2 regions of the Streptomyces sp. NPDC051921 genome follow, and region 1 is predicted to be linked to the other one. Evidence: riboswitches for the same ligand, from Rfam matches in the RefSeq annotation. Region 1 holds a riboswitch; the other holds the start of a gene.
What was found. A riboswitch is a leader RNA that binds a small molecule or an ion and turns the genes downstream of it on or off. The one in region 1 is predicted to bind cyclic di-AMP.
Positions count from the first base shown of each region.

Region 2: another riboswitch for cyclic di-AMP. It lies ahead of AB0M16_RS06195 (LysM peptidoglycan-binding domain-containing protein); the one in region 1 lies ahead of AB0M16_RS18445 (M23 family metallopeptidase).

Region 1 covers NZ_JBFAXU010000013.1:20,292-24,386, reverse strand. Annotated here, with positions in the region: gene AB0M16_RS18455 (MFS transporter) at 1-531, shown strand, start outside; gene AB0M16_RS18450 (PP2C family protein-serine/threonine phosphatase) at 598-1,782, shown strand; cyclic di-AMP (ydaO/yuaA leader) riboswitch at 1,995-2,141, shown strand; gene AB0M16_RS18445 (M23 family metallopeptidase) at 2,153-3,250, shown strand; gene AB0M16_RS18440 (aldo/keto reductase) at 3,315-4,095, shown strand, end outside.
Region 2 covers NZ_JBFAXU010000003.1:330,949-335,043, forward strand. Annotated here, with positions in the region: gene AB0M16_RS06190 (MMPL family transporter) at 1-480, shown strand, start outside; cyclic di-AMP (ydaO/yuaA leader) riboswitch at 832-987, shown strand; gene AB0M16_RS06195 (LysM peptidoglycan-binding domain-containing protein) at 992-1,804, shown strand; gene AB0M16_RS06200 (heme-binding protein) at 1,902-2,321, opposite strand; gene AB0M16_RS06205 (MFS transporter) at 2,379-3,578, opposite strand; gene AB0M16_RS06210 (chloride channel protein) at 3,848-4,095, shown strand, end outside.

The sequences.
Region 1 (4,095 bases):
GTCTATCTGGCGCTGCCGCTCGCCGCGGACGGCACGGCGGCGACCACCGCGCTGTTCGTGGTCTCGGCGCTGGTGGCGCTCGCCGGGCAGCTGCGCATCACGGCCTGGTGCTCGGCGCGGCTCTCCCGGGAGCGGTGCCTGGTGCTCGGGCTCGCCCTGATGGGGGCGGCCTTCCTGGTGCCGGCCGCGCTCGGGCGCTCCCTGGTCGGGCTGCTGCTGTGCGCGGCGGTCCTGGCGGTGGCGAACGCGGTGCTCTACCCGTACGAGATGGACACGGTCGTCGCCCTGTCCGAGGGCCGCTGGGTCGCCACCCACTACGGGCTCTACAACACGGTCTGCGGGATCGGCATCACGCTCGGGAACCTGGGGACGGGCGCCCTGCTCGACGTGACCGGCTGGTCGGCGGCGCCGTGGCTGGTGCTCTGCGCCATCGGTCTCGGGTGCGCGGCGGCCATGGCGGCGCTGGCGCGTGGCGGGCGGCTCGCCGTACGCCAACCGGCCGAGGAGGAGTCGCCGAGCCGCTCGTCCTGACGGCACCCTGGGGTGGGCGCGGTTCGGTCCGCCCCGTGGACGGACCGACCGGGCAGGAGAGCACAGGTGGGGCGAGCATCGGCGGGCCGTGGAGCGGGCGGCGAGGGCGTGATCCGTCCGTACCGCGGCGCCCGGCGCTTCCTGCGCGCGCTCCCCCCGCTGATCATCGTGGGCGGGGTCGCCTTCGACCTGTCGACCCCGGCCGACTACACGGCGTCGCCGCTGTTCTCGGCGGCGCCGCTGATCGCCGCCCCGTTCTTCTCCACCCTGGTCACGCTGCTCACGGGCATCGCCGCGGTCCTGGCCAGCGTCGGTCTGCACGTCTACAACGGGACGGTCGACCGGATCCCGGCACTCACCGAGACCCTGACGGTGGTCACCGTCGCGGCGCTCGCGCTGCTGATCAACCGCGCGGTGCGCCGGAGCGGCGAACGGCTCGCGTCGGCGCGGGTGATCGCGGAGGCCGCGCAGCGGGCGGTGCTCCCGGCACCCTCCGCCCGGATCGGCGGGTTGCAGATCGCGGCCCGGTACGAGGCGGCGCACGCGGACGCGTTCATCGGAGGCGACCTGTTCGCCGTACAGGACACCCCGTACGGGGTGCGCCTGGTGGTCGGGGACGTCCGGGGCAAGGGGCTCGGCGCGGTGGAGGCGGTGGCCGTGGTCATCGGTGCCTTCCGGGAGGCGGCCGAGCAGGAGGCGACGCTGGAGGGCGTGGCCGCGCGCCTGGAGCGGGCGCTGGCCCGGGAGGGCACCCGGCGGGAGGGGTTCGACGCCTTCGAGGGCTTCACCACGGCCGTGCTCGCCGAGATCCCGGGCGGCGACCGGGTGGTGCGGGTGGTCAACCGCGGTCACCCGGAGCCGCTGCTGCTGCGGGCGGACGGCGGGGTCGAGCTGCTGCGGCCGAGCGAGGCCGCGCTGCCGCTGGGGATGGGGGACCTCGCGGTCTGGCCGGACCGGGCCGACGAGACGTCGTACCCGCCCGGCGCGACGCTGTTGTTCTACACGGACGGGCTCTCGGAGGCGCGGGACGCGGAGGGGGTCTTCTACGACCCGGGCGAGCGTCTCGCGGGGCGGCTCTTCCCGGGGCCGGAGGAGCTCCTCGACGCTCTGGTGGCGGACGTGCGCCGGCACACCGGCGGGGGCGCCACGGACGACATGGCGCTGCTCGCGGTGAGCCGTCCGGCGATGGGGCAGCCGGAGCGGCGGCGGACGATGCCGGTGGTGCCGCCGGGCCCTGCCGGGAAGCGGTGACCAGCTGTAGTCGGGGGGTGTCCCTCTGATAACAATTGACGTAACGTCAGATTCACGGTTTGCTGCTGACGCGTTTCTGAGTGGGGGTCAAGTCGGACGATTCCCTCCCATTTCAACGAATGATCAAGGGATACGGCTTGGAATCGGGTGGCCGAGTCTATTAACGTTCGATAACGCAGCGCGGTCGTCCCAGCCGCCGCAAGAGGCGGCACCGTGCGCACGCGCCGAATCCCGCAAGGGAACCGGGGAACCACCACTTGGGGTGAATCGGGCCCCACCGCACCCGTGCGGTACGCCCGTAGGAGACCTTCCTGCTCCGAACCCGTCAGCTAACCCGGTAGGCGAGAAGGAAGGAAAGGAGAACGCCTCCGTGGCGTCCAACACCCCCGCTCCGCAAACCCCCTTCGCCCCTTTCACCCCCTTCGACGCCTCCGGCGCGGCGGGTGACGCGGGCGTCCTGGACGGAGCCGGGGAGGAGTGGAACCCCACCGAGGACTCCCTGCGTGACCGCCGTTCCGGCGGACGCCACCGCGTCGTCAAGCAGCGCTCCAACTTCGCGCGCTCCTCCACCGTCCTCGGCGTCGGCGTGATCGCCGCCGTCGGTGCCGGCGGCCTGGCCACCGCCCAGCAGAAGCCCCCGGTCTCCATAGCCCTGCCGGACGTCGACCTGCCCGACGCCTCCGACCTGCCCGGCGTCGGCGACCTGATCGGCCACGACGAGGGCGCCGCGGACACCGCGGGCGGCAACAACACGCAGCCGCTCACCGCGCTCACCTTCACCACCGGTGACGGCACGGACTCCGGCACCGGCTCGCAGACCCGGACCGAGACGCAGGCCGACGCCGGCGAGGCGCTGCGCGCCCGCATCCTCCAGCAGGCCGAGCAGCAGCAGGCCGCCGCGGACGCCGCCGAGAAGGCCGCTGCGGAGAAGGAGGCCGCCGAGAAGGCGGCGGCGGAGGCCGCGGCCAAGGCCGACGCGGCGGAGAAGGCGGCCGCCGAGGCGAAGAAGCAGGCCGAGGAGGAGGCCGCGCGCAAGGCCGAGGCCGAGCGCCTGGCCAAGCTGGCCGCAAGTTACTCGCTGCCGACCTCCTCGTACACGATCACCTCGACCTACGGCGAGGCCGGCTCGATGTGGTCCTCCGGCTACCACACCGGCCTGGACTTCGCCGCTCCCACCGGCACCCCGGTCAAGGCCGTGCACGGAGGCACCGTGAAGTCGGCCGGCTGGTCCGGCGCGTACGGCTACCGGATCGTCCTGGAGCTCGAGGACGGCACCGAGATCTGGTACTGCCACCTCTCCTCGATGACGGTCGGCGCCGGGCAGTCCGTCGGCACCGGCGAGACCATCGGCCGCGTCGGCGCCACCGGCAACGTCACCGGCCCGCACCTCCACCTGGAGGTCCACACCCCGTCCGGCGACGGCATCGACCCGGCGGCCTGGCTCCGCTCCAAGGGCCTGAGCATCTGACGTCCGTCCCCGCGGGCCCGGTCACCGCGGAATAGGCCCGGCGGGGCGGAGGGTTGATCACCCCATGACTTCCCTTCGCCGGCTGGGCTCTTCCGACCTGCACGTCTTCCCGCTCGCCCTCGGCGGCAACGTCTTCGGCTGGAGCGCCGACGAGGCGCAGTCCTTCGCCGTCCTCGACGCCTACGCCGCCGCGGGCGGCAATTTCGTGGACACCGCCGACGCCTACTCGCAGTGGGCCGAGGGCAACGAAGGCGGGGAGTCCGAGACCGTCATCGGCCGCTGGCTCGCCTCCCGCGGCAACCGCTCCGACGTCCTCGTCGCCACGAAGGTCGGGGCCCACGCCCGCTACAAGGGCCTGGGCGCCGCGAACATCAAGGCCGCGGCCGAGGAGTCGCTGCGCCGCCTCGGCACCGACCACATCGACCTGTACTACACGCACTACGACGACGAGTCCGTGCCGGTCGAGGAGATCGTCACCGCCCTGGACCAGTTGGTGAAGGACGGCAAGGTGCGGGCCGTCGCCGCCTCGAACATCTCCCCGGAGCGGCTGCGCGCCTCGCTCGACTTCGCCGAGGCGGAGGGCCTCGCCCGTTACGTCGCCCTCCAGCCGCACTACAACCTGGTCTCCCGCGCCACGTACGAAGGCGCGCTGCTCGACACCGCCGAGCGGGGCGGGCTCGCGGCCGTGCCGTACTACGGGCTCGCCTCCGGCTTCCTCACGGGCAAGTACCGTCCGGGCGCCACCGTCGCCAGCGTCCGCGCCGGCGGCGCGGGCAGGCACCTGGAGACCGAGCGCGGGCAGAAGGTCCTCGCCGCCCTCGACACGGTCGCCGCGGCCCACGACG
Region 2 (4,095 bases), on a different contig from region 1:
TTCCAGTGGGGCTGGGGCGGTCCCGCGCTCGGCGTCTCCGGCAAGGTGCCCATCGAGAGCTACGTGCCGATGATGATGTTCGCCATCGTCTTCGGCCTCAGCATGGACTACGAGATCTTCCTGCTGTCCCGGGTGCGGGAGGCGTGGCTGCGCACAGGCGACGCCGAGGCGAGCGTCGCCCACGCCCTGGAGATCACCGCGAGGGTCATCACCTGTGCCGCACTGATCATGGTGAGCGTCTTCGCGGCCTTCATCGTGTCCGACAACATCGTCATCAAGATGCTCGGCCTGGGGCTCGCGGTCAGCGTCCTGATCGACGCCACCATCGTGCGGCTCCTGCTCGTCCCCGCCGTGATGACACTGCTGGGCAGCCGTGCCTGGTGGACGCCGCGCTGGCTCGACCGGATCCTGCCGCACCTCGACACCGAGGGCGAGGACATGGAGGCCGACGAGGAGCCCAGCCGCGCGCCCGCGCGCTGACCCACATCGTGCACATTCGGACAAAGAGGTAGATGTCCCGCTATTGAGCTCCAATGCCGGAATGCTGAAGGAATTCCGGCATTGGAGCTATTTCTCTGCCGTAGTGGTGCACGGTGCGGTGTGCGTGATCTGAGTCACGGCCATTTCGCCCCGGAGAGTGCTGCCGGGACGTCAGATGCGCGCTGTCGGGGAGGGGTTGGCGAGCACCGCGTGGGTGAGTGGATTGATCCTTTCTATTTCCCGGAATGATCCATTTGCTTTGATTAATTTCCGTCTTGTTTTCGCCGGATGAATTCGCTTACGGTCACCCGGCAACCGGACGGAAACGCCTCATCCTGCCGCCGCCCGGGAACCGCACACACGACCACTTCCGGCAGGAGCGGGGGACCCAGGTTCGCCGCCGTCCCCGGATACCGGGGCGGCTCGGGGTGAAGCCGTGCCTCATGCGCGGCCGGGCATCTCCAGCCCGAACCCGACAGCTCACCTCGCAGGCGGAGGAGAGGACCCCGCCATGCGTGGACACGCCAAGCACCGCCGTTCCAAGAAGTCCCCGTTCGCCCGCGGCATCGCGGCCGTCGGCATCACCGGCAGCGCCGCGCTGGCCCTGCCGCTGGCCGGCGCGACGACCGCCGGGGCGGTCACCCCGCAGGCGGCCCAGACCGTCGCAGTCGAAAAGGCCGCGGCTCGGGTGGCCCAGGTCGCGCAGGTGGCGAAGGCGCCCGGAACGGTGCGCTATTCCGTCGTCGCCGGCGACTCCCTTTCGAAGATCGCCCGGAAGTACGCGGTGAAGGGCGGCTGGAAGAAGGTCTACCGCGACAACAGGAGCGCCGTCGGTGCCGACCCGGCCCTCATCCGGCCCGGCATGCGGCTGACCGTCGACGCGACCGGCGCGGCGCTCTCCGGGGTCAAGCGCGCGGCGGCCCCGACCGCCACGAAGGCGAGCACCGGCGCGGGCGCGGGCGCCGCGGTCCAGGCGGCGGCGCCGGCGAAGGCGACCTCGTACCCGGACAACCTCGACGGATGGATCCGCGAGGCGCTGGACATCATGGCCAAGAAGGGCATCCCCGGCAGCTACGACGGCATCCACCGCAACATCATGCGCGAGTCGTCCGGCAACCCGCTGGCCATCAACAACTGGGACTCCAACGCCCTCGCCGGCACCCCCTCCAAGGGCCTGCTCCAGGTGATCGACCCGACCTTCCGGGCCTACCACGTCGAAGGCACGGCCAACGACCCGTACGACCCCGTCGCCAACATCACGGCGGCCTGCAACTACGCCGCCGACCGCTACGGCTCCATCGACAACGTCTTCGGCGCCTACTGACACCGCTGACAGAAGGACAGTGCTCCCGCACCGGCCGGCCGGGCCAGGTGCGGGAGCACTGTCGTGTCCGCCCCAGGAGTCCCTGGGGGCGGACGGATCAGGCGAGGGCGGCCACGGCGGTACCGGCGAAGGCGTGGTCCTGCTCCGGGGCGCCGCCGCCCACACCGACGGCGCCGATGAGCCGTCCGTCGCGGTGGACGGGCAGGCCGCCGGCGATGAAGAGCAGCGGCCGGTCGAGCGCGGTGGTGAGGCTGTGGAACGGGCCGTCCGGCTTGACCAGGTCCACCAGGTCGGCGGTGGGGGCGTCGAGCTGCAGGGCGGTGTACGCCTTGCGGGTGCTCGTCTCGCCGGAGATCAGCACCGCCCGGTCGTCGCGGCGGAAGGCGAGCAGGTGCCCGCCGGCGTCGAGCACGGTGACGCTGACGGCCACGCCGGCGGCCTCGGCGGCTCGGCGGGCGGTGGTGAGCAGGGTCTCGGCCTCGGCGGTGGTCAGCGGGGTGACGGCGGTGGTGCTCATGGCGCTTCTCCTGGGGGATGGGGTGCGGGAGGAGGGAAGGGGGCGTGGGGGAGGGGGTCAGTGGTGGACGAGGACGCGGGCGTCCGCCCCGGCGTCCGCGGCGGGGGCCGCGGGGGCCCGCCGCTCCAGCGCGGCGGACCAGACGGCGAGGCCGAGGGCGGCGGCGGCGAGGACGGCGCCGACCCAGTTCGGGGAGGTGTAGCCGAAGCCGGCGGCGATGACGAGGCCGCCGAGCCAGGCGGCGAGCGCGTTGCCGAGGTTGAAGGCACCGATGTTCACGGCGGAGGCCAGGGTGGGCGCGCCGTGTGCCTGGTCGAGGACGCGCTTCTGCAGCGGGGGCACCGTGGCGAAGCCGAGCGCTCCGACGAGGAGGATGGCGATCGCGGCGAGGACCTTGCTGTGGGCGGCCACGGTGAACAGCGCGAGGACGAGCGCGAGCCCGCCGAGGGTGGTGTACAGCAGGGGCATCAGCGCGCGGTCGGCGTACCGGCCGCCGAGCAGGTTTCCGAGGAACATGCCGACGCCGAAGAGGACCAGCAGCCAGGTGACCGCACCGTCGGAGTAGCCGGCGACCTCGGTCATCATCGGCGCGATGTATGTGATCGCGGCGAAGACGCCGCCGAAGCCGAGCACGGTCATCGCCATCGCGAGCAGCACCTGCGGGTTGCGGAACGCCTTCAGCTCGCGGCGCAGCTGGGCGCCCTCGGGGCGGGGCATGGCGGGAACGAGCCTGACGATGCCGAGCAGCCCGATCACACCGAGTGCGGCGACGATCGCGAAGGTGGTGCGCCAGCCGACCGCCTGGCCGATGAAGGTGCCGAGCGGCACGCCGACGATGTTGGCGACCGTCAGGCCGGTGAACATGGTGGCGATGGCGCCGGCCTTCTTGCCCGGCGCGACGAGGTCGGCGGCCACGACGGACCCGATGCCGAAGAACGAGCCGTGCGCGAGCGAGGCGATCACGCGGCCGGCCAGCATCGCCCCGAAGCTCGGGGCGAGGGCGGAGACCAGATTGCCGATCACGAACAGGCCCATCAGCAGCGTGAGCATCCGCTTGCGGCTCACCTTGTCGCCGAGGACGGTCAGCAGGGGCGCGCCGATGACGACGCCGAGCGCGTAGCCGGTGACCAGCAGGCCCGCGGTGGGGATGGAGACGCCGTAGTCGGCGGCGATCTCGGGCAGCAGTCCCATGACGACGAACTCGGTCGTGCCGACCCCGAAGGCCCCGACTGCCAGGGCGAGGAGTGCGAGCGGCATGGCTCAACCCTTTCATGATTGCTTGAGTGGGCTCTCTATGTGCCTCCACAATAATTGCATACGCGCGATAAGTGCAATCGCGGGGTAGTCGGGGCGCTCACGCCCGCGCCACGGGTCGTCCACCGGGCCAGGGCGCGGCACGCCCGTCACCCGACCGCCCCACACGACGGTGAGCCGGTCCGGTGCGCGGCGGGTCGCGTGGTACCACGTCCAGAACACCCGGTGACCGCCACGATGCCGACGCAAGTCGGGCCAAGGAGCTGATAGGCATGTCGGCCGACAGCCCCGCCGGAGCACCGGACGAGCCGCCTCCGGATCCCTTCGCCCTGGTCAGGACCCGCGGATACGTCGGGCTCCTGGTCATGGCGGCGGCTCTCGGCGTGCCGATCTCCGCGGCCGCGTACGGCTTCCTCGCCCTGGTCGACGAGCTCCAGCCGTGGACCTACACCAGCCTGCCCAAGGCCCTGGGCTTCCGGACGACCCCTCCCTGGTGGCCGCTGCCGCTGCTCGCCGTCGC